One region of the Knoellia sp. LjRoot47 genome, then DNA from elsewhere that is predicted to be linked to it. Evidence: riboswitches for the same ligand, from Rfam matches in the RefSeq annotation. Region 1 holds a riboswitch; the other holds the start of a gene.
What was found. Region 1 has a riboswitch for S-adenosylmethionine ahead of ACSQ11_RS16305 (bifunctional o-acetylhomoserine/o-acetylserine sulfhydrylase). Riboswitches for the same ligand answer to the same signal wherever they lie in the genome.
Positions count from the first base shown of each region.

Region 2: linked by a shared signal. The riboswitch ahead of ACSQ11_RS05020 (hypothetical protein) and the one ahead of ACSQ11_RS16305 (bifunctional o-acetylhomoserine/o-acetylserine sulfhydrylase) in region 1 are both predicted to bind S-adenosylmethionine.

Region 1 is NZ_CAXUQS020000002.1:332,158-347,441, forward strand. Features, by position in the region: gene ACSQ11_RS16275 (DUF2249 domain-containing protein) at 1-437, opposite strand, end outside; gene ACSQ11_RS16280 (helix-turn-helix transcriptional regulator) at 503-1,264, shown strand; gene ACSQ11_RS16285 (hypothetical protein) at 1,264-2,424, shown strand; gene ACSQ11_RS16290 (multicopper oxidase domain-containing protein) at 2,433-5,057, shown strand; gene ACSQ11_RS16295 (hypothetical protein) at 5,044-6,240, opposite strand; gene ACSQ11_RS16300 (hypothetical protein) at 6,237-6,524, opposite strand; gene ACSQ11_RS16305 (bifunctional o-acetylhomoserine/o-acetylserine sulfhydrylase) at 6,659-7,996, opposite strand; SAM riboswitch class IV at 8,014-8,129, opposite strand; gene mgrA (L-glyceraldehyde 3-phosphate reductase) at 8,227-9,297, shown strand; gene ACSQ11_RS16315 (hypothetical protein) at 9,301-9,777, opposite strand; gene ACSQ11_RS16320 (hypothetical protein) at 9,770-10,126, opposite strand; gene ACSQ11_RS16325 (alpha/beta fold hydrolase) at 10,167-11,477, shown strand; gene ACSQ11_RS16330 (tryptophan-rich sensory protein) at 11,512-12,318, opposite strand; gene ACSQ11_RS16335 (cobalamin B12-binding domain-containing protein) at 12,419-13,084, shown strand; gene ACSQ11_RS16340 (hypothetical protein) at 13,169-13,465, shown strand; gene ACSQ11_RS16345 (hypothetical protein) at 13,462-15,039, shown strand; gene ACSQ11_RS16350 (hypothetical protein) at 15,075-15,284, shown strand, end outside.
Region 2 is NZ_CAXUQS020000001.1:999,495-1,014,778, forward strand. Features, by position in the region: gene ACSQ11_RS05005 (DNA-methyltransferase) at 1-426, shown strand, start outside; gene ACSQ11_RS05010 (hypothetical protein) at 451-1,539, opposite strand; gene ACSQ11_RS05015 (hypothetical protein) at 1,609-1,917, opposite strand; SAM riboswitch class IV at 2,548-2,656, shown strand; gene ACSQ11_RS05020 (hypothetical protein) at 2,695-3,126, shown strand; gene ACSQ11_RS05025 (cyclic-phosphate processing receiver domain-containing protein) at 3,123-3,557, shown strand; gene ACSQ11_RS05030 (DUF4268 domain-containing protein) at 4,669-7,173, shown strand; gene ACSQ11_RS05035 (DUF6308 family protein) at 7,707-8,429, opposite strand; gene ACSQ11_RS05040 (SDR family oxidoreductase) at 8,624-9,580, shown strand; gene ACSQ11_RS05045 (hemerythrin domain-containing protein) at 9,577-10,302, shown strand; gene ACSQ11_RS05050 (cupin domain-containing protein) at 10,371-10,820, shown strand; gene ACSQ11_RS05055 (BTAD domain-containing putative transcriptional regulator) at 10,852-14,355, opposite strand; gene ACSQ11_RS05060 (hypothetical protein) at 14,454-14,948, shown strand; gene ACSQ11_RS05065 (hypothetical protein) at 14,920-15,284, opposite strand, start outside.

The sequences.
Region 1 (15,284 bases):
AGCGACACGTCGGGCTTGCCCGCGAGCAGGGGGAGGATCTGGTCGTTCTCCTTCGCGAGGTGGCTGTCGAACGTCACCGCGAGGGCGCGTGCCTCGGCTGCGGCGTGCACGTGGTCGGGCGCCGCGGCGAGGCGGCCGACGAGCCCGACGATGAGGACGTGCTCGGCGAGCATCGCCTCGACGAGCAGGCCGGCGCGCTCGTCGGCGTGCGCGAGGGGATACATCGCCGCCTCCTCGGCACGGGCGTGCGGGACGAGGTCCCCCTCGGCCCAACGGACGAGGGCGTCGCGCGCCCGGAGGGCGGTCGCGTCGTCCGTCGCGTCGAGGACCCTGTCGACCAGCCCGGCGAGGGTGCCGGCCATGTGTGCGTGGTGCTGCTTCACCGCCTCGACGGCTTCGGAGTCGGACGCGGAGCTGGCGACGACGACGTCGTTCACGGTGGTTCCTTCCCTGAGGGCCCCCGGTTGGCGTGAGGCCGCATCTATTTAATACACTTTGTTCCGTGAATAATCCAATCCGGGCGACGGCGGCCCTTGACGAACGGATGGCTGCAGGCCTCGGCCCCCGTCCGGCCACGACGAGCAGGGTCCGCGAGGCGCCCAGCCGAGCCGCCGGCGCCGTCCTCGAGGTGCTCGAGCGCCTCGAGGCGCCGGTCTCGGTCGCGGAGGTCGCTGAGTCCACCGGCCAGCACTCCAACACCGTCCGTGAGCACCTCGACGCCCTCGTCGCCGCGCGGCTCGCGACACGCGAGGCCCGGGCCGCGACCGGGCGCGGTCGACCGGCCTGGTTGTATGCCGCGGTGCCGGCCCCCGAGCCCGGCGCACCCGAGTACGCCGGGCTCGCGACGGCCCTGGCGATGCAGCTGGCCGCCACCAGCCCCGACCCACGGCGTGAGGCCGCCGCTGCCGGTGAGCTGTGGGGGCGACGGCTCGCCGACGATCGCCGCCCCGAGCGCCGGGGCGCGGTAGCCGCCCGGCGGGCAGTCGTTGGGCTCTTGGGCCACCTCGGCTTCGAGCCGGCCACCGACTCCCGCGCCACCACGACCCGCCTCACGACGTGCCCCCTGCTCGAGGCCGCCGTGGACCAGCCCGACGTGGTCTGCTCGGTCCACCTCGGGATCGTGCGCGGGGCCCTCGACACGTGGGGTGCCGACGACGAGCCGGCCGCGCTCGTCCCGTTCGCCGAGCCCGGCGCCTGCCTTCTCCACCTCGGCCACGCAGCAACGCGCCGCGCCGGGTCGAGCGCCGGCCCTGCGAGGTCCTGATGCTGCGCGTCCGTGCCGATGCGAGCGACGACGCGACGGTGAACGCCTCGGCGACGTCCCTCCCTCCACGGACCCGTCGTGGTTCGGCTGTCCCGCCCGGGCTGTGGCGCGTCCCATTTCTCGTCCCCGGGGCGGTGGCCCTCCTTCTCGGGCTCGACGCCGGGCTGCTCCTCCTCGACGCCCCGGCTCTTCCCCTCGGCAGCCGCCTGCCGGACGTGCACGGCTTCCTGCTCGTCCTGGGCTTCGTCGGCACGCTCATCGCGCTCGAGCGAGCGGTCGCCCTGCGCCACCGCGCCGGCTACGCCGCGCCCGCACTGCTGGGGACGGGAGGGCTGCTCCTCGTTCCCACTGCGACCGGCAGGCTCGGACAGCTGCTCCTCGTGGCCGGATCGGCGGCGCTCGGCCTGGTCCTCGTCGCCCTCTGGCGACGACAGCGCGACGAGGCCGTGACCGTGCAGGCGCTCGGCAGTGTGCTCGCCCTCGGTGCATCGCTCCTGTGGCTGAGGGACGTGCCCGTGCCACGCCTCCTTCCCTGGCTCGCCGGCTTCGTCGTGCTCACCATCGCCGGCGAGCGCCTGGAGCTGGCCCGCATCGAGCTCGCGCGGTCCGGCCCGGTCGTCCTTGGCGCCTTCGGGCTCTGTGGGGCGGCGGTGGCGTCGCTGCTCTGGCCCGAGGCCGGCCAGGCCCTGTTCGGCCTCGTTCTCGCCGGACTCGTGGTCTGGCTCGCCGGACACGACGTCGCGAGACGGACTGTCCACGACACCGGTCTGCCCCGGTTCGCCGCCGCCTGCCTCCTCGCCGGCTACGCCTGGCTCGCCGTGGCAGCCCTGCTCTGGCTCCTCGGCAGCCCGGTCCTCGACGGAGCCACCTACGACGCGGTGGTCCACTGCGTCTTCCTCGGCTTCACGCTGTCGATGATCATGGCCCACGCCCCGGTCATCCTCCCGGCCGTGCTCCGGGTGCGACTGCCCTACCGGTCGGCTCTGTGGGCGCCGGCCGTGCTCCTCCACGGTTCGTTGCTGCTGCGCGTCGCGGTCGGTGACCTGCGTGGGTGGGAGCCGGCTCGGCAGCTGGGCGGTGCACTCAACGTCGCCGCGGTGCTCCTCCTCGTCGCGGTGCTCGCCCGGTCCGCGACGACGGCCGGGCGGCGAGCCGGATGAAGTCCCGCGTGAGGTGGCACGTGGCCGCCAACAGTGGCGTCGTCCTGTGGCTGCTCGCCCTCCTCGCCACCACCCTGACCCACCCCTTCCTGCCCGAGGCCCGCTGGCTCATGGTCCACCTGCTGCTGCTCGGTGCCGTGACGAACGCGATCCTCGTGTGGAGCACCCACTTCGCCCGCGCCCTCCTGCGCGCGGCACCGTCGAGGAGACGCTGGGAAGCTGTGCGCCTGCTTTCGCTCAACATCGGTGTCGCCACGGTGGTCGCCGGTGTCGTCGGCCAGGTGTGGCAGCTCGCCCTGTTCGGCGCCTTGGTCGTCGGCGCATCGGCTGCAGCACACGGCATCTCGCTACTTCGCCTCATGAGACGCGCCCTGCCCGGACGCTTCGGCACGACGATCCACCACTACGTGGGTGCCGCGCTCATGCTCCCGGTCGGAGCCATCCTCGGGACTCTCCTGGCACGAGAGCCAGCCGATCCTGTCCACGGCCGCCTGCTCGTCGCGCACCTCACCGTCAACGTGCTCGGCTGGGTGGGGCTCACCGTCATCGGCACGGTCCTGACCCTGTGGCCCACCATCCTGCGGACCCGCATCCCCGACGGTGCCGAGCGCTCCACCCGGCGCTCGCTCCCCGTACTCGTCCTCGGCCTCTCGGTGGTGGGCGCGGCAGCTGCCGCGGGGGCGCTCACCCTCGCCGCGCTGGGCGTGGTCACCTACCTCTGCGGAGCCCTCTGGTCCCTCAGTCCGCTCCTCGTCGCTGCCCGCACCAAGCCACCGCAGTCGTATGCCGCGTGGTCCGTGCTCGCGGCGACCGGCTGGTTCGTCGTCTCGGTCGCGTGGTTCGCGATGCTGCTCGCCACTGCTCCCGACTGGGCAGCCGCCGGCGAGAGCGGGAACCGGGTCGCGGTGCCACTTGCCGTCGGCTTCGCGGCACAGGTCCTCCTCGGGGCCCTCACCCACCTCGTGCCCGTGGTCCTCGGCGGCGGGCCGGCGCGCGTGCGCGAGCTCAACGCCACCCTCGAGCGAGGTGCCGCGCTGCGTGTCGTCGTCGCCAACACCGGTCTCCTCGTCTGCCTCCTGCCCTCCCCGAGCCTCGTCAGGGTCCTCGTCTCGATGCTCGTGCTGGGCGCGATGGCGTCCTTCGTGCCACTCCTCGGCGGGGCCCTGCGTCGCTCGCAGCGTCCGATCGGCCCCGTGCCGACCCACCCGGCCCGCCACGTGCCGGAGCCGGGAGCGGTGGTACGCGGACGGCATACGGGCATGGGAGCGCTCGGACTCGCAGCGGTCGTCCTCGCCGTGGCCGCGGGCGCCGCCGCCGACCCGAGCGCCCTGGGCGGCGTCGGACGCTCGGCGGCGGGGGGCATCAGTGCCACCGGGGCGACGACCACGGTGCGGGTGGAGGCCCGCGGGATGCGGTTCCACCCCGACCGGGTCGCGGTCCCGGCCGGCAACCGGCTCGTCGTCGAGCTCGCGAACGCAGACGAGGACGTGCACGACCTCGCCCTGGAGAGCGGCGAGCGCAGCGGACGCATCGCGCCCGGGTCGAGCGGAAGGCTGGAGGTCCCGGTGGTGGGCAGGGGTCTCGACGGCTGGTGCACCATCGCCGGCCACCGGCAGATGGGCATGCTGTTCGCCGTCGAGGTGACCGGCCTCGACGCGGCCACCCGGTCCGACTCGGTGGAGCATGCGGCCACTGGACACTCGACCCAGGAGAACGACAGCGACGCTGCGCCGCGGCAGAACGCCTCACCCGCACCGCGGTTCGACTTCATGGCCGCTCCCCTGCCCGGCTTCCGAGCACGCGACGCGGCCCTCCCACCGGCGTCGCCGAGCCGGACCCACCACGTGGAGCTCACCGTGCGCGAGGTCGAGCGCGAGGTGGGCGTCGGTGTGCGACAGCGGCTCTGGACGTTCAACGGCACGACGCCCGGTCCGGTGCTCCGAGGCCGGGTCGGTGACCGGTTCGTCATCACGCTGCACAACGAGGCCACGATCGGTCACTCGGTCGACTTCCACGCGGGGTCGCTGGCGCCCGACGGCGCGATGCGCACCATCGCGCCCGGGTCGAGCCACACCTTCTCGTTCACCGCCACGCGGGCCGGCGTGTGGATGTACCACTGCAGCACCATGCCGATGTCGCTGCACATCGCGAGTGGCATGTTCGGTGCCGTGGTCATCGACCCGCCCGGACTCGCGCCGGTCGACCGGGAGTACCTCCTCGTGCAGTCCGAGCTCTATCCGGGCCTGCCCTCCGCGGATGCCGACAAGGTCAACGCGGAGCGTCCGGACGCCGTCGTCTTCAACGGGTTCGCCAACCAGTACGACCACGACCCGCTTCGCGCGGGCGTCGGGGAGCGGGTGCGGCTCTGGGTGCTCGACGCCGGCCCGAACCGGGCGTCGTCCTTCCACGTCGTCGGAGGGCAGTTCGACACAGTCTTCGCCGAGGGTGCGTTCTCGCTGAGGCCCGGATCCCCGGGCAGCGTGGGCGGAGCCCAGTCGCTCGGGCTGCACCCCGCCCAGGGCGGGTTCGTCGAGCTGGCCCTGCCCGAACCAGGGCACTACCCGTTCGTCTCGCACCTCATGGTCGACGCCGAACGCGGGGCCCACGGGGTCCTCGAGGTCACTGCACCCTGAGCTCCACGGGCACCTCGCCTCTCTCACGCTCGCGACAGGCCGCCTGCTCCTGCCGCTCCACCCGGCCGTCGTGGACCCTGTCGACCTTCGCGGCGACGGTGGGGGCGTGCTTGAGCGTCATGCCGGCGACAAACATCCGCTGGGCCTGTGGACCGCCCGCTGTGGCGACCCGCCAGCCGTCGAGGACGGCGTTGTCGACGGCCCGCGTGGCCGCGTTGACAGCCTTGCCGGTCATGGACGTCGCGGCAGGAAGGGGCCGCGGTGGGATCCGGACCTGAGCGGGTGCCACCGGCAACCCGGCCTTGACCCGCCACCCGCGCACCCAGTCGTCGAACGTGGTCCGCGCGCCCGCGCCGAGCCGGGACCCGGTCGACGGGTGGGTCACCTTGGTGAAGACCCGCTGTCCGCGCTCGACGGCGACCCTGACGCCCACCGCGGAGCCGGCGGCCATGACCGAGCCCGCGGCCGTCCCGACGGCGACGAGCGCGTTCGTGCCCACCTGCTTCCACGAGCCCTCGTCGTAGAAGACGAGGAGACCCACCTCGCTGAGTGTGCCCGTGGCGGCGCCGGCGACGCCGATGAGCTTGAGCCGGCCCGGCAGCATCCCGCCGAGCATGGCGACCGGCTTGGACACCGTCCCCGCCCCGACGACCGCCCTGTATGCCGTGGTGTCCTCGATCCCGTCCCGCGCCAGGGCCCGCAGCGCTCGGGTGCACGAACGGTCCGCCTCGCGGTGGAGCTCGACGGCTCGGGCATGGCGCCGCTCGGCGTCATCGATGAGGGCGATCTCGGCGTTCATGGCGCGCTCGAGATCCTGTTGCTCGACCGGGTCGACGGCGAACCCACGCCGGCTCATGAAGGCGTCGTGCCGGTGCCACGCCTCGTCGTGCGCGATCATCGCCCGGGCCACCTCGTGCTGGGCTGCCTCGAGCGAGTCGGCGAGGGTGCGCAGCGCCCGGGACGCACCGGCATACCTCTCGATGACGGCGGCGATCACGGGTGGTGGCGCCTGGACGGCCGCCTCGAACGCGTGCCCCGACGGACTGTCCCAGCGCACGCCGGCGCGTAGGCCGAGCAGCACGGTGTTGACGGCCGACAGCCGGGTGGCGCCACCCGTGAGGGCCTCTGCAAGCAGGCGCAGCCGTTCGGGATGGCCGCTGAGCGGGAGCAGCGCCCGGGTCACTGGGACCCCCCGGCGAGGGACCGGCCGACCCTCTCCTCGGTCTCGACGAAGGCGGCTCCGGCAACCGAAGCCCTGTCGGAGAGGTCGGCCAGCTGCTCGACGAGGGCGAGCCGCTGACGGCGCCACCCCGCCATGAGGTGGTCGAAGGCCGCCGCCGCGTCGCCGGGACCGAACGCGGCTGCGTCCTCACCGCCGTCGCCCGCCTGCGCCAGCTGCGCGCTGATGTCGCCGAGCGAGACCCCGAGCTGGGCGATCCACTCCGCCTCGATGCGCATCGTCGTCATGGCGACGACGCTAGGGCGAACCGCGGGCACGGCCGTCGAGTTGTCCACAGCCCCCGGGCCCTCGCTCAGGCCCAACGACTTCTTGCCCGGATGCGACAGGCTCGCTGGCGCATCCGGGCAAGAAGTCGGGGTGCTCAGGCGCCCTTCGCCGCGGTGAAGCCCTGCTCGAGGTCGGCGAGGATGTCGTCGATGTGCTCGATGCCGACTGCGAGGCGCACGAGCCCGGGCGTCACGCCCGCGGCCAGCCGGTCCGAGTCGGGTCCCTGCGAGTGGGTCGTCGTCGCCGGGTGGATCGCCAGCGAACGGACGTCGCCGAGGTTGGCGACGTGCGAGTGCAGCCGCAGCGACTCGACGAACGTCCGACCGGCCTCGACTCCGCCGGCGATCTCGAACGCGAGGACGGCGCCGGAGCCCTTGGGCGTGTACTTCTGCGCGAGCTCGTAGTAGTCGTCGCCCGGCAGCGAGGCCCAGCGCACCGACTCGACCTGCTCGTGGCCCCGGAGGAACTCCGCGACCTTGCGGGTGTTCTCGAGGTGCCGGTCGATGCGGAGGCTGAGCGTCTCGATGCCCTGCGCGATGAGGAACGCGTTGAACGGCGCCACAGCCGGACCGAGGTCGCGCAGCAGCTGGACCCGCGCCTTGAGGATGTAGGCGAGGTTGGCGCCGAGAGCACCGCCGACGCCGAGGTCACGCGCGAAGACCAGCCCGTGGTAGCTCTCCTCGGGCGTGTTGAAGTTCGGGAACCTCTTGGGGTCCTTGCCGAAGTCGAACGTGCCACCGTCGACGATGACGCCGGCGATGGTCGTGCCGTGGCCGCCGAGGTACTTCGTCGCCGAGTGCACGACGATGTCGGCGCCGTGCTCGAGCGGGCGCAGGACGTAGGGCGTCGCGACGGTGTTGTCGACGATGAGCGGGACACCTGCCTCGTGGGCCACCGCGGCCACGGCCTCGATGTCGAGGATCTCGATCTTGGGGTTCGAGATGGTCTCGCCGAAGAACAGCTTCGTGTTGTCCTGCACCGCTGCTCGCCACGACTCCGGGTCAGCCGGGTCGTCGACGAAGGTCACCTGGATGCCGAACTTCGGCAGCGTGTGCTTGAGCAGGTTGAACGTGCCGCCATAGAGCGACGGCGACGCGACGACGTGGTCGCCGGCCTCGGCGACGTTGAGGATCGCGAGGGTCTCGGCGGCCTGCCCGGACGCGACGAGGAGGGCACCGACGCCACCTTCGAGCGAGGCGATGCGCTGCTCGACGGCGTCCTGCGTCGGGTTCATGATGCGCGTGTAGATGTTGCCGAACTCCTTGAGCGCGAACAGGTTTGCCGCGTGCTCGGTGTCCTTGAAGACGTAGGAGGTCGTCTGGTAGATCGGCAGTGCGCGTGCACCTGTCGTCGGGTCGGGCTCCTGCCCGGCATGGATCTGACGGGTCTCGAAGGACCAGTTCGGGGTGCCGGAAGTGGGGTCGTCGGCCATGGCCTTGCTCCTTGTGTGTGCCGTGCTTGCGGGACGTCGGTCGACGTCGCGCCCGGTCTTCACCCGGGGCACCCCACCGCGGTTGGAGGGTTGCCGGCCAGCGAGCCGGGGCTTGTCGCTGGCACTCATGACCTGGTCCCCACGGTAGCCGCGCGTGACCGGCATACGACATCGGCGTCTCGGAAGGTGGACCATCCCGTGGTGACGCTGGGCGCGGGCAGAATGGACGCATGACCTTCCACGTCGACGAGTACAAGGCGGCCGCTGGCCGCTACCGCGCTGGTATGCCGTTCCGCCGGGTCGGGCGGTCGGGTCTCGACCTGCCGGCCATCTCGCTGGGCCTGTGGCACAACTTCGGTGACGACGTCCCGCTCGAGCGTCAGCAGGCGATCCTGCGTCGCGCGTTCGACCGGGGCATCACCCACTTCGACCTCGCGAACAACTACGGGCCTCCCTACGGCAGCGCCGAGCGCAACTTCGGGACCCTCTTCGCCCGCGACTTCAGGCCGTACCGCGACGAGCTCGTCATCAGCAGCAAAGCCGGTTACGACATGTGGCCCGGCCCCTACGGACAGGGCGGGGGCGGCCGCAAGTACATCCTCGCGAGCGCCGACCAGTCGCTGAAGCGGATGGGGCTCGACTACGTCGACATCTTCTACAGCCACCGCTTCGACGAGACGACCCCGCTCGAGGAGACGATGGGCGCGCTGGACTCCCTTGTGCGACAGGGCAAGGCGCTCTACGTCGGCATCTCGTCCTACTCCGGCCCCCGCACCCGCGAGGCCGTCGAGATCCTGCGCGAGCTCGGCACTCCCCTGCTCATCCACCAGCCGTCCTACTCGATGCTCAACCGTTGGGTCGAGTCTGCAACTGCCTCCGGCGGCGGCGCAGGCCTCCTCGACGTCCTGGAGGAGACCGGCGTCGGGTGCATCGCGTTCTCGCCGCTGGCGCAGGGGATGCTCACGAGCAAGTACCTCAAGGGCGTCCCCGAGGGGTCACGCGCCTCGCAGGGCAAGAGCCTGTCGCCCGACCTGCTCACCGAGGAGTCGCTCAAGCACGTCCGCGCGCTCAACACGATGGCCAAGAAGCGCGGCCAGACGCTCGCCCAGATGGCACTCGCCTGGCTGCTGCGCGACGACCGGGTGACGTCGGTGCTCGTCGGCGCCTCCAGCGTCGAGCAGCTCGACGACAACCTGCTCGCGGTCAAGAACCTCGGCTTCAGTGATGATGAGCTCGCGAAGATCGACAAGCACGCCGTCGACGCGGGCATCAACCTCTGGGCGACGTCCTCGAACCACTGAGGCTCAGGCGTCCGTGCGGGTCCCGTCGGGGCCCGCACGCAGGCCTGCGTGGCGCACCTTGGTGAGCCACCAGATGCCGAGCACCGGCAGCACGAGCGGCACGTAGCCGTAGCCCGAGCCGAAGTGCGACCAGACCGTCTTGTCCGGGAAGGCGCTCGGGACGGCATACGAGAGGGCCCCGACGACGAGCACCCCGACGAGCTCGACGGTGCACGCCAGCAGCGCCACTCGCGTCGATGCGCGGTCACCGCGGGCCATCCCGACGGTCGCCACGATGTAGATCACGGCTGCCAGCGCCGAGAGCAGGTAGGCCAGCGGCGCGCGGCTGAAGTACTCGAGGATCTGCAGGATCGAGCGCCCCGTCGCCGCGAGCGCGAGGACGCCGTAGACCACGACGAGGATGCGTCCCGGACCTCGGCCCGAGTGCGTGGGCGCAGTGGCGTCGGCGTCGTCGGTACCGAGGTCGGAGGCGTCAGGCATAGATGTCCCAGATCTGCTGGAGGCGGAGGGTCATGACGATGACGGCGAACGCGCCGACGGCGACCGAGGCCATCGCCCAGCGCGTCTTGTCCTTGATCGCGCCCCAGGTCGTGATGCCGAGGACGAACGGCAGCGTGACGATGTATGCCGCGAACGTCGCCCGGTGCCCGTCGAGGCTTCCGATGCCCGCCAGCCCGGCGACGAGCTGGACGATGACCCCGAGCTCGACGAGGGCGACGAGGCCGAGCAGCCAGTTGTCGATGAGCCGGTCGAACAGCGTGTAGGCCAGGGCCATGAGGGTGAGGAGCGCCGCGGCGGCGACGAGCACCTGGGTGAGCAGGAGGAGCACGGCGGACAGCCTACGTCGCGGGTTTGGTTGGATTGCAGGCATGACCTCAGCGCAGATCGGCGACGTCCGGATCGAGTACGTCGTCGACGGTCCCGACGACGGCGAGCCGATGCTCCTCATCATGGGTATGGGCGCCCAGCTGGTCGCATGGCCGCAGGATCTCGTGGACCTGCTCGTCGAGCGCGGCTTCCGGGTGGTTCGCTACGACAACCGCGACCAGGGTCTGTCCTCCTTCACGGATGCCCCCGCCCCGACGCGTGGCGACATCGCCCGCGGGCTCGCCGCCCGACGGCTGGCCCGCTCGGACTACACCCTGGGCGACCTCGCCGCCGATGCAGCGGGCCTCCTCGAGCACCTCGGCATCGCGTCGGCGCACGTCGTCGGCGCGTCGATGGGCGGGATGATCGCCCAGGAGCTCACCGTCACCCGACCCGAGATGGTGCGATCGCTCTGCTCGATCATGTCCAACACCGGTCACCGGCGCTACGGACGGACGTCGGCCAAGCTGCTTCCCGCGCTGCTGCGCCAGATCCGCGCGAACCCGCCACGCACCCGTGACGAGGCCGTGGCTGCCAGCGTCGAGGCGTTCCGGGTCATCGCCGGGCACGACTTCGACGCCGACGAGATGCGTCTCATGGCGCAGGCGCACGTGGAGCGCGGCGCGGTGACGTCGGTGAGCCGCGACCGTCAGCTCAACGCGATCAACGCCTCCCCGGACCGCACGCCGCGGCTGCGGCGGATCACGGCGCCGACGCTCGTCATCCACGGCCTGCGCGACAGGCTGGTCCTGCCTAGCGGTGGGGTGGCGACGGCGCGGGCGATCCCGGGCTCACGCCTCCTCGTCTTCCCCGAGATGGGACACGACCTTCCCCGTGGGCGACGGGTCGAGATGGCCGACGCGATCGCGACGAACGCGGCCCGCGCCGGGTCCGCCGACAGCACGCGAGCCGCCGACGTTCGCGCGATCGATGGCATCGTCGACGAGTTCTTCGCAGCGTTCTCGACCGGAACCGGCCTCGACGAGCGGATGGACCGCCTGGCCGAGCTGTTCCTTCCCGGGGCCAGGATCGTTGCGGCACAGGGGGACTCGGTCCGCTCCTTCGACGTCGGCGAGTTCATCGAGCCCCGTCGTGCCCTCCTCGCCGAGGGCGGGACCCTCGAGTCGTTCCGCGAGTGGGCGAGGCCGGGCCGCGTCGAGATCTTCGGCGACGTCGCCCACTGGTTCGGGGAGTACGCCAAGGAGGGCGTGCAGGACGGCGAAGCCTTCACGGGTCGCGGCGGCAAGTCGATCCAGCTCGTGCGCACCGGTGGAGCGTGGCGGATCAGCGCCGCCGCGTGGGACGACGCCTGAGGGACGACGCCTGAGAGACGACGCCTGAGGGACGTCAGACCGCCTCGGGCCGGACAGGGCTCGAGCGCCGACCGACGGTGAGAGCCACCGCGGAGATCGCGACCGCGGCAGCAGCAACGAGGGCGAACGCGCCGACGACGGACGACTGCGGCTCGTCGGAAAACCGCCCGAAGGCCAGCCATGACAGGCCCCAGACCGCGGAGGCGGCCACGCCCCACCGGGTGGGCTCGGCGCGCATCAGGGCCACTGCGACGGACGTCACGAGAGCGAGCGCCAGCACGGCGGCGACGACGGCACCCCCACGCGTGACGTTGACCCCGCTGTTGCCGAGCGCCGCAGCGACGTTGGCGAACGTCGCGACGGCGACCCAGCCGAGATAGAGCCCGGCCGTGATCCGCACGAGCCACGTCCCCGCGGGACCGGCGGCATGGTCGCCGGCGGAGGCGAGCTCGAGCGCGAGCCGGGCGAGGACGAGCAGCAGCGCGAGGATGACGAGCACGCTCACCCAGATCCACCCCTGCTGCGTCACGAGCAGCCAGACGGCGTTGAGGACCATCGAGCCGGCGACCATCCACCCCGTCCGGCGCGCGAGCTCGCTGCGTCCCGGCCCGGGCAGCCACTGCCACACGGTGTAGGCGGCAAGCCCGATGTAGATCACCGACCAGATCGAGAACGCCGGCCCGGCCGGAGCGAGCAGGGTGGCGTCCGCCGAGAGCGAGCCGCCGGACGACTCCTCCACGCGGGTACCGATGACCCCGACGCCGACGAGCGTTCCGAGCACGCAGAAGATCTCGGAGAGGGTCACGACGACCTGACGTGTGCGATCCGACGACATGTCCATGTGAGCAGCCTGCCACCCGTCACCCGGTCGAGACCCGCACGACGTACCCGTCTGATGACATATCTGCAGGTCCGGGCGCTGGACCCCCTACACTTCGGAGGTGACCACCACCCCAGCAGCGACGATGCCGGTCGACGCGATGCTCGTCGCCGCACGCGCCATGGACGAGCGCACGCTGCGCGCGCTGCTTCGTGACGAGGCCCGCAGTCACGGCGTGAACGCCACGATCACCGACGTCGTGCTGCCCTTCCTCAACGCTGTCGGTCAGGCATGGGAGCGCGGCGACTGCTCGGTCGCCTCCGAGCACTTCGCCAGCCAGGTGACCCGGTCGTGGCTCACGGCGGCAGCGGTCAGCGACCCGGACGCTCCGTCCACCGCGGTGGACCCCGTTGTCCTGGCCTGCCCGCCCGGTGAGCGTCATGACCTCGGCCTGCTGTGCTTCCACGTCCTCCTGGTGCGATCCGGTGTGCCGTCGCGGTTCCTCGGCTCCGACACGCCGCTGCCGGGTCTGGCCAACGTGTGCCGGGCCATCGGGGCATCAGGTGTCGTCGTCGCGGCGACCCGTCCGCGCGTGTTCGAGGCGCACGCCGGCGCGCTGCGCACGCTGGCGCGGCACTACCCGCTTGCCATCGGCGGCGCAGGAGCCGACTCGGACATGGCCGAGCGCGTCGGCGCCACCTTCCTGCCGGGCGACATGCGGCGCTCGCTCGCCCACCTCGTCCGCTGGCACCGTGGTGAAGCCGGCGGCGTGACCGTCTCGGCCTAACCGTCTCGGCCTGACCGTCTCGGCCCGACCGCACGGGGAGTCCTCCCCATTCCCGGCACGGCCCGACGCTCCTACGCTGGTCCCATGACGCTCCGGATCCAACCCGGAGAGGTACGCACTGCCTGGACTCTGGGGGCCGCCGAGGCACGCACGGACCTGGGGAACACGACGACGGACCTCTCGAACGCCCAGGGCTCCTCCATGGGCGACCTCGCGGACGACCTCGCGTATGCCGTGGGGCGGGTTCGCGGGGTCACGACGACGACCTCGCGCGTCCTCGAGTCCTTCGACACCAACGTCGAGTCGTGCCTCACGACCTACGAACGGACCGACCACGCCTCCGCCGGTGCGTTCACCTCCCTCACTCCCCCGCAGCCATGAGCATCACCGACGTCATCGACAAGCTGCAGGGGGTCATCGCCAACCTGCAGGACGTCGACCTGTGGCCGCCGTGGGACGCGGCCCAGACGATCGTCAACCTCGTCGGGGACCTGGTCACCATCGCGACGGAGGCACCGGGGCCCGCGCCCACGGACATCGACGACGCCGCCTCGGCGTGGCGCCGTCTCGGGCGGACGTGGAACGGCGCCTGCACCGACGTCACCCGCACGCACGACAAGACGACGACCACGGTCTGGGAGGGCGACGCCGGCGACGGCTACCGCGCCTCGCTCACCGCTCTCGTGGACCGGATGGACTCCGTCGAGCCCGCCACCCGCGCGATCGACAGCGCGCTCGGAACGCTGAGCACCGACATGGAGTCGGCCCGGACGAGGCACGCCGACGCCTGGGTCGAGCTCGACGAGCACCGGTCGATCTCGTGGGGCGACCTCAACCCGTTCGCGCTCAAGGACAAGATCGCGGGCATCCTCCAAGCAGTCCTCCACGGGGCACAGGAGCTTCTCGGCGCCTACCAGGACGCCGACTCGGCGATCACCACGGCGGCTCGGCTCATCCGCAACGCCGTCGACGAGCTCGAGCTGCCCCACGAGCTCCCCGAGGGCGTCGACCCCGTGAGCGGCGTCAACCTCTTCGTCGGTGGCGGCGACGGCAACGACTCCGGACCACTGCGCGGCAACACCGTCGCCCGCGCCAACGACGCGATGGCCGCCATGACACCGGCCGAGCGGGCAGAGGCTCAGCGCCTGCTCGCCGCCGCACCCGACGACACCGCGCGGGGCTGGCTCCTCGCGGCCATCGCGGCCGGGGCCACGGGGGCCACCTTGCTCAACTACTCGACGAAGCTGGGGCAGCTGTCACCGGCGCAGCGACGAGCCCTCGACCCGACGACCCACCCCGGCATCCTCCGGCAGCCGGACGGCACGACCTGCGGCTCCTCGAGCCTGCTGCTCGCCTCGATGCTCAACGACCCGCTCTACGCCATGCGCGTCCTCACCGGCTACGACCCCCGGACCGGTCAGCAGGTCCCGGACCCCGGGCCGGTCCCCAACGACCGCAACCCCCTGGGCCCGGGGGCCACACCCGAGCAGATCGCGATGCACAACCGGTTCCAGCACGACGCCATCGACCTGCACCACCAGACCAACGGCCTCACGACGCACGACGGCAAGTTCAACGGCTGGTGGCCCGAGGCTGCCGGCACGAGCCCCGGCTCGGCCGCACGCCAGATGTCCGGGGACGGCGGCTCCGGGACGGGCGGGGACTACGAGACCCGTTACGTCGACCCCGGTGACCCCGGCGACGCCTACGACCGGATCGCCCGAGCCGTCGACAACGGCCAGGCGGTGCCCGTCTACACCTACGACGTCGACGGCACGGACAACGCCGGCTCCCACATCGTGCTCGTCACCGGCACCGAGGACGGCAACCTGCGCGTCTACGAGCCAGAGTCGGGCGAGACTCGCACGACGACCCGCGAGGACTTCGTCAACCGCGACCTCGGCGGCTCGATGGGCTGGGACAAGCCGCTCGTGGCGATCCTGCCGCCCGAGTGAGCGCGTGGCAAGGTGTGGGCATGCAGCGTGCGGGGATGCGGGGGGCGAACGCGATCGGGCTCGGCCTGGCGGGCATCCTCGCCGTCGTGACGCTGGCCGGCTGCCAGACGGAGAAGGACGGACGCACCTTCCCCGACGCCACGGACCTCACCCGCGCTCAGGCTGCGTGGTCCGACCCGTGGATCGCGGCTGCGAAGGCCACCACCGTCGGACCGAACGGTCCGGCGCCCGCAGTGAGCCGCTCC
Region 2 (15,284 bases), on a different contig from region 1:
GGATTCAATGCCGGAAACTTCGCGCCCTTCTATCAGTCGCCCTTCAACTGCTGGGAACACGTCTTGGTCGTGCAGAAGCCGATGTCGGGACCCGCGAGTGGGGCGCAGAGAAGTTTCCTGCCCGGCATTAATCAAGCCCTCCGGATTCATCCAGTGGTGAAAATGCTTCGTGGGCAAAACATTCTTGGCCATACGGCGCCCTACCCTTCGGAGCTTGTGACCGCTCTGCTTGCTGGCCTCCCGGTTGACTCCCTCGTCCTGGACCCCTTCGCTGGGTCTGGTACAACGGCTCGTGCGGCAATCAGTGCCGGACACCGGGCAGTTCTAATCGAACGAGACTCCACCTATGCCGACCTTAGTCGTCGTCTGACGCGGGAGCATGCAGCCAGCATGGCGGAGGAGCGAACTAAGGAGACCCTGTTCTGATTGGTCCAAGCTCCTGGCCCAGCCTCATGGGCCATCGGGTATCGCCCGGAGTCTGGCGGCTCCCCGAGTTGGGATGCGGCGAACTAACTTGCCCTTGATCCCCGCCGTCGGCATAGTTCCAAACTCGACGTCGTCGAACAGGGCAACCACGGACTGCCGCTGACTTCGTAGAGTCCATGCCAGCATGTCGTGACCGCGTGGCGCGAAGTTGATCCAGCCGTTCGCAACTGGCCAGATCGCGATGTCTGTCGTGGGGCGATCCCCCAGCGGATATACGAAGGGGATCGCGCCAACGGGGTGTTCAAAATATCGAATGACGTCCTCTTGGGGCACCTTGGCAAGAAAGCAATGGATGGCATCGCCGGGAACGTTTGCGGCGTGAAGGGTTGCGCCCGCAGGAATCGTCTCGTCGGAACTGAAGCGACGCGTGATGGCTCCGTCACCCCAGACAAGGAGATCGTAGGCCTCAGTCTCGTGCGCAATTGTGTAGTGGCCTTCTCGCTTGAGCCAGATCGCCATCGCCCAAGCTTCCTGAAAGCGAATGTCCGACATGGTCATGCCGTAGAGCCTGCAGAGCCTGGCCAGATCTTGGAGGGAGACGGGTCTAACTTCAAGGAGAATCCACATTAGTGCCTGTTGGGCTGGCAGGAGGGTACGTCCGGCACGCGCAACGTGGGACTTGCGCTTCGCTACGTTGTGTCTCCGGCAACGGAGGGTCATGTTCGAGAGGTAGTCTGCGTCTCGCGGATCCGGGTAGGTTTCGCGGCCCTCAATGTGGTCCGCCTGAAGGTCCAGCCTCGTCCCGCAGTCAACGCAGCGCCCTGTCATGGAATAGAGCCATGTTCGGACGTGGGACCAGAATGATTGACCTGTGTTCAGCGTGGCGTGGTTGTCTTTGAAGCCATAGAGAGTGGCACTTGAGGAGGCTATCTGAGTGCCTACCTGGGGTGGGTTCAGTTCACCCAGCACGGTTGTCGTGATTTCACGCCACGTGACGACGCCGTCGTCAACGAGATTTTCCGCCATTTCGCGCCACCTCGCTTCGTCCCATGAGGCGTCGTGAAGGCCATGAGCATTCTCGGCGATTCCTTCCTCTGCGGGCTCATCGGTCACGTGGCTAATCCTTCTTTTGGCTTGAGGAGTTACAAGTTGCTCACAGTGGCCACGGGAAATGGCGCCCGCCTACATTCGATCGATCCAGGTGTCTTCCTCGCGGTCGTCCCATGACGACCACGCCCTGAGCGAAGTGGGGGGTTGGGTTGGCTTTAGTTGCGCGAGAGCCTGGTCCGCCTCAGCGCTGGTCAGCGAGCGTAGTGAAGCCACTTGGCGCGCAACTGCGGCTTCGATGGCGGCCTGGCGGGCATCCATGGACCGAAGTCCCATGCCGTCAAGTACCAACCGAAGTTGACTGACTTGCGCATCGGTGACCGGGCCTTTGGCGGATGGCTCAGGAGCAAAGGTTTCGGGCTGCTGCGAGAGGAGTTCCGACACGGCATCATGTTACGGGGGAACCGCAGGTTGGTGACGTCATCTCGAGATTCTTGCGGCGTCGGCCGCCGAGGACGGTGCGACAGCGCCGCCCGCAGGCGCCTCGCCGGCGAAGCCGGCGCCTTGATCTGATAGAGGTCAATTCGGCAGTGAGGCCGATGCCGCGCGGCACCTTGAACTCAGAGGAGCCTGGATCGACGGGGAGGACATGATGGCTATGGAGGTACTAGTGAAGGTCGCGAGGGATCGCGACTCTTACGTTGTCTGGTCCTTCGACATGGACTGGCCGAAGGCTTGAGGTGCCCGGATCGACGTGGAAGATCTGGCGTCGGCCGAGGCCTTCGAGCTCGCAGATCAGCGAGGGATTGCCTTTATCGGTTCAGAGCCAAGCCCGGGTTGGGGCGGTTGGGACGACTCGCAGGGTCTGCAAGTTGGTGATCTTGGGGAGATTCACAGGGCCGGGCTCCAAACGATGCTTGAGCGGCTGGAGGAAGATCCCGATGCGGACGTCAGCGACCTACTAGGTTCCATCGATTCCGATGACGGCGATGAGTAGCCCCGCGTGGTGACGGGCTGTCGACGCTTACCGCAGTTCCGAACTGCGTTGTCAGTCGACGGCGATACAGTTCGAACGCTTCAGAGTGACATCGACAAGCACCTGGCTTGATGTCCAGCAACCTCCTCCGCGGAGGTGCTCCAGGGAAAGAGCTGGCTCGCCCATTCGGGCAGGCAAATGCGGATCTCCACGAGTATCGAGGGGTCCTCGTCCTAGGAGGTTCGTTGTCTGAGTCGTTGCACTCCCCGCAGGTCCAAGTGGCCGTGATCGTTCGGAACGCTGAGCGAGTAGTCGCCGAACTCGACCGAGATGACGTCCTGATGGCGCACGGCTACGCCTTGACGCTGATCTCGCAGGCGACAGAGCTGGCCAATGACCTTGAGCTGAAGGTTCGACAACTTCCTCCTGCCGAGCATGAGCGTGCCAATCCTTACCGCCACGTACCTCTGCACGGGGTCACGACGCAGGAAGCAGTGGCCCGGCTGACCACAGAGGACCTCCTGACCTCATGCCGCTACACGAATTGGACGCACGAACACCGAGCGAACCCCATGGCGCGATGGTGGGTGAGTAAGCACATGTCGATCCTCGTTCTCGAGCTCAAGAGACGTGGCCTTGACGAGGACGCATGGCGCGACGGACCCCGCTCCGAATGACCCGCTCGCCGTCGGTGCTGCTCGTTGATGACGTGCGCGATTTCCGCGACCGGAGACCCGCCGCTATTGCTCGCTCATCAAGGGAGGCGATGACCTGGCTACGCCGTCGCGGTGATTCCACGATCGCTGTGATATGGCTCGACTTCGATCTGCAAGGCGGGGATACCGCGCAGCCCATTGTGGACTACCTCGTTGACGAGGCAGCATCGGGCACCCCAGTCGCGGTTGCTCCCATCGAGGTGCACAGTTCAAACGCCAGAGCGGGGCGTCGGATCTACGACGATCTCCGCAGCGCCGGCTATAACGTGCATCGAAACTTCGCGGCCAAGCTTTGGACGCACCAACGCCACCCTGAACGCGGTTGGCGAACTGTCCCCAACGCCAGCCGGACGATGCGAACCAAGGCGCCTACGGCGGAGTCTTTGCAGTGACCAGAAGGCGCGGGCCCCTTAGGTAACCGGCTGCGATGCCGATACGGAACATGGCCACACGGGTCTGATGACTCGAGCTCTGAGAAACCGGCACGGCGTGGGCTTGCGCAGGCCAGCCACGCGCGTTCATCCCCGTCCTCGTCCTCAGCGCATGCGACCCAGCCTCGCGGACGGGGAAGACCGGAGCAACGGTCTACCGCAGGTGACCTGCCGGCGGCTCTTCGCCCAAAGGGTGGTCGTCTCAGGACGAGAGACCTTCAAGACTTGGTAAAGGATCCGGTTCCAACTGGATGCACTGCATGACCCGCTGCGCAATGGCTGTGGAGGAACACGCCTCCGCGGATGCAAGGGGACACCATGCACACCATTGTCAGCACGCTCGTCGCCGCTCCCGGTGACACCACCAACCTCCAGGCTGGATCAAGGAGAACATCATCCCGTTGCTCCTCCTGCTTGTCGCAGTGATGCTCTTCGTCGTCGCCCAACGAGGTGACAACGCGGAAGTTATGCGCGTCGTAGGTGGCGTCGTTATCGCTCTCACGGTCCTTGGTCTCGCTACCAGCGGCAACGCGGGCGAGGTCGGCACCTGGCTCGCCAGCCTGGCGACGGGTTGAGTCATGTGACTGCCCGTCGACGACGAGATCTACAACGTCAACTCGGTCTGGCTTGGCCCGCCCGGTCGCACCCTGCCGTTTCGCGCGCGATACGTCTGTGTGCCGTGGGGGCGGTCGTGCTTGTTCTGCTTCAGGGCACTTAGCGCCGCCTCGGCATCGGCCTCGGCTTCTTCGTCCTGAGCTACAGCGTCCTCGCGACCGTCGGGATCACGCGGGGCATCCTCGTGTTAGTCGATCCCCCGTATTCTCGACACTGCGCGCGCTTTCCAGCGACATCAGTGCTCCACGCGCCGACACGAGCCTTGATCGCGCCACCTTCCACGCCCGCCTCGGAGCGCCCTGTCCCGGGCGAGTGCTGTGCAAATGAAGGACGGCGTTGACACAGTGAGTTCGAGCCTGTCATCTCATCGACTCACCTCGCCACTGCAGCGTTAGCTCAGCGACAGGCCCGCACGCAATGCAGTATGGGTTGAGTGGAGACGAACGTACGAACGCCTATGCAAATCTTCAGCCTGCCGCAGCAGCTGGAGGTGCCGCTGTTTCAGCGTCCGTACGTGTGGGACGAGGGCGATCAGTGGGAGCCGCTTTGGGAGGACATCCGTCGACTGACGGAGATGCGACTCGCCAGCCCGGGGACGCTGGCAACTCACTTCCTTGGCGCGGTGGTGGTTCAGGCACACGAGGGTGCCATCGGCACCCTGAGCAAGAGCAACATCATCGACGGTCAGCAACGACTTACCACGCTTCAACTACTGATGGACGCTGCAGGCGCGGTCCTCGAGTCGGCTGGCTTCGACGGCCTTGCGGGCCAGCTCGAGAGCTTGACGCACAACCAGGCGAACTTCGTCGCCTCTCAGTCATCCCGCCTAAAGATCCGGCATACGAATCGTGATCAAGCCGCGTTTGATGAGGTCATGGGCGCGGATCCACCCATCGATCACGGATCGCTTCGCCATAGCGGGTCCCGCATCGTCCGGGCCCACGGCTATTTCACAGCCGTGGTCTCGGCATGGTTGGGCGACGGCGAAGAGCAAGCGACACGGGCTCAGGCCCTGGTTGGCTCACTCACAAGCGGTCTGCAACTCGTCGCAATCAACCTGACCGCAGCCGAGAACTCGCAGGAGATCTTCGAGACCTTGAACGCGCGCGGCACGCCGCTCACCGCCGCAGACCTCATCAAGAACTTCGTGTTCCAACGGCTCACTGCCGAGGGTGCAGACACAAAAACGGCGTACGCCGAACAGTGGCCCTTCGACACCAAGTTCTGGGAGTCGAGCGTCAGCGTGGGCCGGTACAACATCAGCCGAGGTTCGCTCTTCTTGAATCAATGGCTGGTCTCTCAACTGGGAGAAGAGATCGGACCCCAGCAAACCTTCTCGCGGTTCAAGGCCTATGTCACGCATGAGAGCGCAGTGCCGATGCACGATCTGCTGCTGCTGATCAAGGACCAGGCAGACCGGTACCAGGCCTGGTCTCATGCCGCCGACGACCCTGACAGGCAACTGTCCACGGTCGAGATGGCCATGTACCGGATGAACGCCAACGATGTGCACCTCCTCAAGCCGATCCTGATTTGGCTGCACTCGCGAGGCCTGTCCAAGTCGGAGATCGACGCCGTCGTCATGTCATGCGAGAGCTGGATCACGAGACGCATGCTCCTTCGGCTCACATCGTCCGATCTTGGGCGCGTTGTCGCTGACATCATCGCGCTGCATCGCGATGCCCCGGCGGACGAGCTTGCCGATCGAGTGACCAATCATCTGAGCCGACTCAACGTCGTCAGTACGTATTGGCCGGGCGATGCGGAAATACGTGAGGCATTGCGGGGAGAACTGGCGTATCGAAGGTTCAAAAGAGGGCGGCTACGCATGTTCCTCGAGGCCATCGAGAACGACTTTCGTCGTGGGTCGAATCAGCCGCAGGTCCCGCGACGTGGCTACCCCATCGAACATGTCATGCCGCAGAAGTGGTCGAGTCATTGGCCGGTCGAGAGTAACGAGGCTGAACTCACGCGAGCAGACCACATCCATCGACTCGGGAATCTGACCCTGCTGACGACCTCCCTCAACTCAACCGTGTCGAACTCGGGGTGGCCCACCAAACGAAATGCCCTCCGTAACCACGACACCTTGCTTCTGAACAGCCGGATGCTCGCCGAAGTGGGCAACGACGAATGGTCCGAAGAGGCCATCGACCGTCGAACGGAGCAACTCATTGATGAATTGCTCAAGATCTGGCCCGTGCCGGCTGGGCACAGCGGAACGGTGGTGGACCCACATCAACGATCATCCTCTGGCCCTGAGATGCGGGAGCTGGTCACCGCCGGTGTCCTTCCCGAGGGGACGGAACTGACACCACGGCCGGGGAATTGGGAGTCGCCCCGCGCAGTGGTGCGGGCTGACGGCAAGCTGCTGCTCGACGGGAAGGTCTTCGACTCGCCGTCCGGGGCAGGCAAACACCTCAGAGGAGGGGCCACGAACGGCTGGCACTTCTGGCGCCTACCGGACGGCCGCAAACTCGTGGAACTCCGCGCCGCCACGTCAGCCGTTGTTCTGACGCCAAGGATGCGCGCTTACCAGGACTTCTGGGGCGACCTCCTCGCCACGCTGACTGAGCGGCACCCCGGATGGACGCAAGCGACGACCCCCCCGGCTCAGTCGTGGATCACTCTGCCGTTTGGCTCCTCGACTATTTGGTACGGCATGGCTTTCACCAGCAAGGGGGCCCGGGTTGAGTTGTTCTTCGGCGGTCCCGACGCCGACGCCAACACCTTGGCTTTCGAACAGTTCGTCGCCAAGGGCGGGCCCCTCGTTGCTGAGTTCGGAGACTCCCTTCACTTCGACCCTCTCCCCGAAAACAAGTCATCAAGGATTTCGGTGGACCGACTGGGTCCTGATGTGGAAGACGAAGCCTCTCGTGAGGACACCCTCAATTGGTTCATCGAGACGATGGCTCGATTCCGGCCACTCACCCAGCACATTCGTTCGGAGATCCAGTCCTGAAGCCGACGAATGCAGCCGTGACCCGTGCGTGCAACGACCACTAGGAGGGCCATGACCCGACTCAGCAGACGACCCCATGACGTAGCCGCGGTGCGGGCTTTCCTCATCGACGTGGCTGGTTCGGACCCGTCTCGACCATTGCCCACATATGGCGATGTCGCGAGTGCGTACGGAGGTATCGCCCGCGCCGTTGCCCCTGTCCTCAACTCTGTCGCAGAGGACTGCCGACGCGCAGGGGAGCCGGATCTCAGCGCACTGGTGGTGAACAAGGCGAGCGGTTTTGCCGGCTCCTTCGACGGCGCACCCGTCGTGGAGGGCGCTCGTAACGAGGAGTCATGGTTGGCGGAGCTTGACCGGATCCGACGGCACCCTTGGGCCCGGTGAGTCCTGGGGATGGTCGACGCCGTTTCGATGGCAAGAACCGGCGCCGACTCGCCTCTTGGCGAGGATCGACCGAAACCTAGGTGAGAGTAACCCTGCGATTCGCTGGTTATGCGCCCTGTCTCTGATTATGGCGATCGGCGTTCAACCTTTCAGGAACTGAGGGTGACGCGTCGAGCACCTCGCATCCACAGGATGGCATCGAGGTGTCGCAGTCGATTGTTGGGGCTGCCCACCGCCGCACCTCGTCCGGCTGCTTGGTCGGTCAGTTCGTCGAGTCGTTGTCGGACGTCATCTGCTTGGAGCAGATGACGAAAGACCTGCCAATCGACCTGATAGTTGTGACCCAACCCCAACATGGAGCAGACGACGTTATCCCGCACTGGGAAGAGGTCGGGACGCTTTCGGGCGCAAAGCTTCGAGGCCGTCACCCAAGGGTTCTTGGCCTTGCTGTGGGACGGAGACAGATAGAGCTTCAGCGCCTCGTGCAGTTCGGCCATCGCCAGCAGGGTCGCGTCGTCCGCCATGGCGATGTCCGCATCCATGGGCAGCTGCTCCTCGGACAAGAGTCGTAAGACGTGGTTGCGCTGCGGTGAGGGCTCGAGCAGTTTGCGGACTGAGTAGGGAGGTGCCTGCACGGACAGCAGCGTCAGGGCCAGAAGGTCTGAAGGTGTGAGGTCCCATGGCGAGGAGGGGCCCAAGTCCACGAACGTCGCCCCGGCGTAGTTGCCGTCGCGGTCGTAGTAGGTCACCAGGTCCTGCACCACCATGTCGTCTTCAAGAGCCGCCCGGACCACGCCATCGGCTTTGCGTACGACTTCGTCACTCACCCCTTCCCAGCCCTCGGGGACGGAGTTGAATCGGTCGTTGGTCATGCCTACCCCCAGCTCGTCGTGTGACTCACCTCATCACGTTGCGTGGGCCGAGGGAGTGAGAACGCGCAGAGGACTCAGTCATCGGATTCCTTCACTCCCTGACCTGCTCGCTGAAGTCGGGCGCAAGTGAGGCTCAAGAACCCTCCGTCACTGTCGTGGACAGCAGCTCGACCATCCACGACAGGAGTCACCCAGTGTCCACCTCCGGCAACCCCACGATTCTCGTTCTTGGCTCGACCGGCCTTATGGGTCGCGAGGTCGTCCGCTCGCTCAACGAGCGCGGCGTCACCCCGCGCGTCCTCGTCCGCGACCCTGCCCGCCTCCGCCCCACCGACCAGGTCGAGGTCCACCGAGGCGATCTCCGCGACCCTGCCTCTCTCCGCGAGGCCATGCAGGGCGTCGACGCCGTCTTCCACATCTCCCCGCACGAGGCCGACGAGGTCGAGCTCACCCGCACCGTCCTCAACGCCGTCGAGCGCGAAGGCGCCCGCCTCGTCTTCTCGGGCATCCACATCGACGCCTCCAACCGACTCGCCAAGTGGGCGATGCGCACCATCTATGGCCGGATGCTCCCGCGCTACCGCGGCAAGATCGCCATCGGCCACCTCGTCGAGACCTCGAACACGAACCCGATCATGCTCGGCGTCGGCAACTTCATGCAGTGCGACGAGGTCCTCATCGACGTCATTTGCGACGGCCAGTTCGTCCTCCCGACCCACCCCAAGGGCCTCAACCGGGTCGACCTGCGCGACCTCGGCGACATCGCCGCCAACGTCCTACTCGACCCGACCACCCCCGCCGGTGCCTACCCCGTCTGCGGCCCGCGTTCCCTCACCGGAGCCGAGTGCGCCGACATCTGGGCGCGCGAGCTCAACGTCCCCGTCAGCTACGTCGGCGACGACGACGTGGCCATCGACACCGCCCTCACCGCCCACCTCACCGGCTACCGCCTCGAGGACTGGAAGTCGTCCTTCAAGGCCCTGCGCGGGTTCGCCGTCAAGACCAAGAAGTCCGAGCTCGACGCCACCACCCGACTGCTCGGCCGCCCGCCGACCGACTTCACCGAGTTCGTCCGCCGCGTTGTCGCCGAGCACGACCTGACCCCCGCCAACGCCAACTCCAACGCGACCGGAAGCGAGGCCCGGCGATGAAGCAGCTCGACCTCCCCGGCCAGACGCACGTCGCCGAGGGCCCGCTCGACCACACGGGCATGTACGTCATGCACCACGCCTTCCGCCGCGACCTCGCCCGCTTCGCCGCCGCCGCGACCGCCACGCCCCTCGGCGAGCCCGACACCTGGGCCGCCCTCAGCGCGCGGTGGGACCGCTTCACCCACGTCCTCCACGAGCACCACCACGCCGAGGACACGCTCTACTGGCCGGTCCTCCAAGCGGCCGTGAGCGCGCGAGGCACGGACGCCGACCGCGCCGAAGTCACCGCGATGAGCGACGAGCACGCCGAGATCGACCCCGCGCTCGCCGCTCTCACCACTGCCTGGCGCGCCATGGCCGACCACCCCTGCGACGACCACCGCCACGCCCTCGAGATCCGCCTCGCCGGACTGCGCGAACTCCTCGGCGAGCACCTCCGGCACGAGGAGACCGTCGTCCTCCCACTCGTCCAGCGCGTCATGACCGAGGACGAGAGGGCCGGCGTCGAGAAGGAGATCCAGAAGGGCTACGGCCTGCGCGAGACCCCCTTCCTGGTCGGCTGGGTGACCGACGGCCTCCCACCCGACGCACGCGATCACTTCTTCGCCTTCGCCGGTGGCCCGTTCAAGCTTCTGTATGCCGTGATACGCCGCGGTCACGCCCGTCGCGAGCAGCGCGCATTCCGTCACGCCGACCTCCTTGGAGCAGCCGCCCAGACGTGAGTCCGGGTGAGCACGCACCACACCACCGTGGATAGTCTCGAGACAGCCGACCGAGAGGACCTCACGCCATGAGCACCACGGACAACGGACCCCAGCCCAACACGTTCGACATCGAGACCGCGACGAAGGACAACACGGCATACCGAGCGGTGGCCTGGACCGGGAAGTACCTCCAGGTGACGCTCATGTCGATCCCGGTCGGCTCGTCCATCGGGCTGGAGGTGCACCCGGAGACCGACCAGTTCCTGCGGATCGACGCCGGCCGGGGCGTCTGCCGGATGGGTCCGTCCGAGAACGATCTCACCGACACCGAGGTGAGCGACGGCTGGTCGATCCAGGTGCCCGCTGGCACGTGGCACGACGTCGTCAACACCGGTGACGAGCCGCTCCAGCTCTATGCGGTCTACGCGCCCTCGCACCACGCCCAGGGCAAGGTGCACCAGACGGCCGAGGACGCCGAGAAGGACGAGGAGGCCGGCACCGACGAGCCTCCGGAGTGGACCGTCCAGCCGGGCTGACCCGGCCCGCAGCCCCGCCGCACCAGGAGGCTCAGATCTCGAGCGAGCGGCGCTGCTCCGCGAACCGGTCGAGGAGGACGGCCATGTCCCACTCGCAGGCCATCGCCTCTCCCCGGTCGGCCGCGGCGCGCGCCGCCTCGACGTCACCCGCCGTCGCGAGCGCCATCGCGAGGAAACAGTCGACCGGCCCCTGCAGGCTCGCGGTGCCGGCGACGGCCATCCGGCCAGACCACGGCGCGAGCCGCTGCGCCACCTGCCGCGCCAGGTCTGCGTCCTCGACCGCCGTCGCGGCGATCGCCATGAGAGCGAGGTCCATCGACTCGCTCCAGTCCTCCGTCGGCAGGCCTGTGCGTCTCAGCAGCTGCGCGACGCGGTCCCTGTCGCCGGCCACGGCAGCGAGGTGGAGCTGCGGCGTCAGGGTGATGTCGTCGGTGCCGGCCGGGTCGGCGGCGGCCATCTGCCCGGCAAGGACCGCGGCGGCCGGCGGGTTCCACGCGGCCATGGCGTACGCGATGCCGAACTCGATGTAGTCGCTCGCCGGGATCGACATCGTCACACCAGTGAGTCCACGCAGCGAGTCGGCGGCCGCGGCCGGGTCCTCGCGGCTGCGCAGGACGAGGAGGTTGAGCTCGACGAAGCGCAGCGCGAACTCGACGTAGGCCAGCCGCCGCCGCCGCGCGATCGCCAGCGCCGCACCGCTCGCGCTCTCCCACGTCGCCCGGTCACCCGCCTCGACCGCGGCACTCGCGAGCCCCGCCAGCGCCACCGCCTCGGCTGCGACGTCGCCGGAGGCCCGAGCCGCCGCGACCTCCTCCTCCGACAGCGCGCGCCGGACCCCGAGCGACCGACACCGCCACAGCGAGAGGTGGGCCGTCCGCGCCGCCCAGGCGAGGAGCGCCGGGTCCTCGAACCGCCGGGCCAGCGCCATGCCCTCGTCGACGAGCGCCTCGACCTCGGCGTCCGACCCTGGCTGGTAGTAGAGCTGCGCCGCGAGCGCGAGCATGAGCGTGCACCGCTCGGATGAGCCACCCGCGTCGAGCCACGCGAGGGTGGCCCGCAGGTCGTCGACGAGCTCGTGCTCGACCACGCCGAAGTCCATCGGCGTCCACACCGAGTAGCGCGTCAGCGACGCCACCGCGGTCGCCACCCGACCCGGGTCGTCGAGCGCGCGAGCCACCGCAACCGCCTCGACGACGGCGTCCACGGCCTCGCGCCACATCCCCGCCCGCGCCGCGCTCTCGTTGAAGCGCAGGAGTAGGTCGAACCTCTCGTATGCCGTCCCCTGCGGATCCGCTGCCTGCGCGCCGAGCGCGGCGTGGAAGAGGTTCGCGGCCTCGACGTTGGCGAAGTCGTCGGCGGCCAGAGCGCCGGCCGCGGCCGCAGCGGGCCAGGCGCTCCCGGCATACAAGGGTCCGGCCGCGAGCCAGTGGTGGGCGAGGTCGAAGGCTCGCTCGGTGGGGCCGACCGCGGACGGGGGAGCGGCCTCGAGGATGCGGGCGATGCGAGCGTGGGTGCGCGACAACCGGTTCGGTGTCGTCATGGCGAGGATCGCGTCGCGGGTCAGGGCGTGGTCGAAGGACAGCAGCCCCTGCGCGCTGTGCAGGATGCCCGCCTCGTGCGCCGGTTCGAGTCGGTCGAGCAGCTCGTCGGGATCGAGCTCGGCGACCCGGGCAAGGAGGAGTGGCGGGTGCCGGCGACCGAGCGCCGCCGCGAGGAGCAGCAGCTCGCGAACCGCCTCGGGCAGCTCGGCGACGCGGTGCCGGACGACCGACTGGACGCTCTCGGGCACGTCGCCGTCGACCCGGCCGGACTGCTCGGCGAGGCGGGCCAGCTCGACGAGGAAGAAAGGGTTGCCGTCGGTCCGTGCTCGCCATTCGGCGACGACCTCGGGCCGGGCGTCGGCGCCGAGGACCGAGTCGACGAGGTCACGCGCCTCGTCGTCGGCGAGACCGGCGAGCTCGAGGGTCGTGGCGCCGTGGCGCGCGAGGGCGGCGTCGAGCTCGGTGCCGGCGGCGCTGCCGTTCGCCACGGCCCGGCGGGTCGCGACGACGGCCACCCGGTCATCCGGGCGCAGGCGGGCGACGACCTGAGCGAGGCAGCGCAGCGTCGGGGTGTCCGCCCAGTGGAGGTCATCGAGCACGAGGAGCAGACCGCCGTCGCGCGCCGCCTCGCGCACCGCGCTCGCGATGGCGTCGTGGGCGGCGAAGGCCCGCTCGGCCGTCGTGCCGCCGCGCGTGCCATCGCCTCGCGTGCCGTCGCGTCGCGTGCCGTCGCCCGGGTTGCCGCTCGAGGTGCCGTTCGCGTCGTGGGCGAGCTCGGGCGGTGTCGGCAGGTCGAGGCTGGCAAGGACCTGCCGCCACGGCCACAGCGGCGGGGCGCCCTCGTCCGCCGAGCAGGTGCCGACCGCGGCAGCCATCCCGCGCTGGACCGCCTCGGCGACGGCCCACTCGACCAACCGCGACTTGCCCGCACCCGCCTCCCCGACGATGCGCACCGTGGCCGGCCGCCCGGCGAGGGCGTCGTCGAGCAGGTTCCCGATGGCCCGCCGCTCACGGGCGCGCCCGACGAAGGGTCGCTGTTGCCGCTCGGCCGCCACGACCTCGCCGACGGCTCGATTCGGCAGTGCGGCTGGAGGATCACCGGGGTCCTGGGCCCTGTGTTCCTCCGCCGGGGCTCTGCTGACAGGTGGCCCTGGGGGCTCGGGGGGCAACCACCCGCGCAGGACCGCGGGCTCCTGCTGGAGGAGGGCGCCCTCGAGGTCGCGCACCTCCTGGCCGGGGTCGAGGCCGAGCTCGTCGTCGAGCAGGCGGCGCAGCCGCCGGATCGCGTCGAGCGCCTCCGCCTGCCGACCGGCACGAGCGAGGGCCAAGACGTGGAGGGCCCAGCCACGCTCACGCAGCGGGTCGCGCGCGGTGGCCTGTTCGGTGAGCGCGAGCACGGTCGCGTGCTCCCCGAGGGCGAGCAGCCCGAGCGCGAGGTCGTCGCTCGCGGTGGTGCGCAGCGCCTCGAGCCCGGTGCGCTCGGCGAGGACGTCGGGATGGTCGGTGAGGTCGGCGTACGGCGTCCCCCGCCAGGTCCGCAGCACCTGCTCGAGCCCCTCGACCTGCTCCTCGACCTCGGCACGGGTGGGCCAGCTCGCGTCGGGACCGGTCGTGAGCTGCGTGGCGAGCGCGCCGAGCACTCGGTGCCGGGTGCGGACCTCGTCGACGAACGCCGTGGCGTCGACGGCGTCGCGTGGCAGTGCGAGCCGATAGCCCTCGTCCGAGGTGACCAGCACCGTCGGCTTCGCGCGCGGTTCGAGCCCTGGCTCCAGAAGCCGGCGCAGTCCGGACACGTAGGAGTGGAGCGTCCCGTACGCCCCCGGCGGTGCCTCGTCACCCCACATGAGCGCGACGAGCCGGTCCGCCGACACCACCGGTCCGAGGTCGAGCGCGAGGGCGGCGAGCAGCGCACGACGCTTGCGCGCCGCGATCTCGACGGGCCCGTCGGACCCGTGGAGCGCCGTCGCCCCGAGGACGCTGACCTGCACCGACACCTCGGCCACGCTACTGACGTCGCGGCCCCGGCGGAGGCTGTTCGCCGGCGACAGTCGCGCACAAGCCGGGCTCAAGCGGCTCCCGCGACTCTGACTCCATGACCACCTCCCAGCCCCTCCGCTCCTCCGACCGCTTCGCGGCCGCCTCCCGTATGCCGGCCCGCACAGATCGTGGGACCCGCGCCGACGCTTCGGTCACCACCGACCGGGGTGTCCAGGTCGCGGTCACGGTGCTCGCCGCCGTCTCGGTCGGTGGGGCGTTCGTCTCCGTCGCCGGCGGCCTCGCCGACTCCCTCCTCGACGCCATGGGCCCGACCGGACGCCTGTCGATCCCGATCCCGATGATGCTCGGGCAGCTCGTCGCGGCATGGGTGGCGTCGGGACCCCGTCGCCGCCCGGCCCTCGTCGCGAGCGCATTGCTGGCCCTCGTTGCGCCGGTGTGTGTCGTGTCCGGCTTCTTCGACGGCGGGTACTCGGACCCCGCACGGACAGGTGCGCACACGGCATACCAAGGTCTGCTCGTCGGCATGCTCGCCGTCGTCGGAGTCCTCGCTGCCCGCCAGTTCAGCCGCCTGCGGACGAGGAAGGGCTGAGGACCCGTCGGCGCTCGAACCAGCGCTCGAGCTCGGCGAGCGCCTCGGGATCGAGCGTCTCGGGGTCGGCCACGATGTCGCGCTGGATCCGCTCGCGCGCCACGGCATACATCGGTCCGCCCATGGCGTACTCGAGGTTTCGGGCGTACCAGGGACGGAAGCGCCGCGCGCCCCAGCGCTGGAGGGTGGCGGCGACGAAGCCGGGCCTGCCCCTTCGGCTCCAGAAGCCGACCACCACGCTCAGGACCCAGGCGAGGGCGAGCGAGACTCCCATGACGCCGAGGGTGGCGGTGATCTCGTCGCTCCCGAAGTTGTCCAGCACGCTGCGGAGGTCGG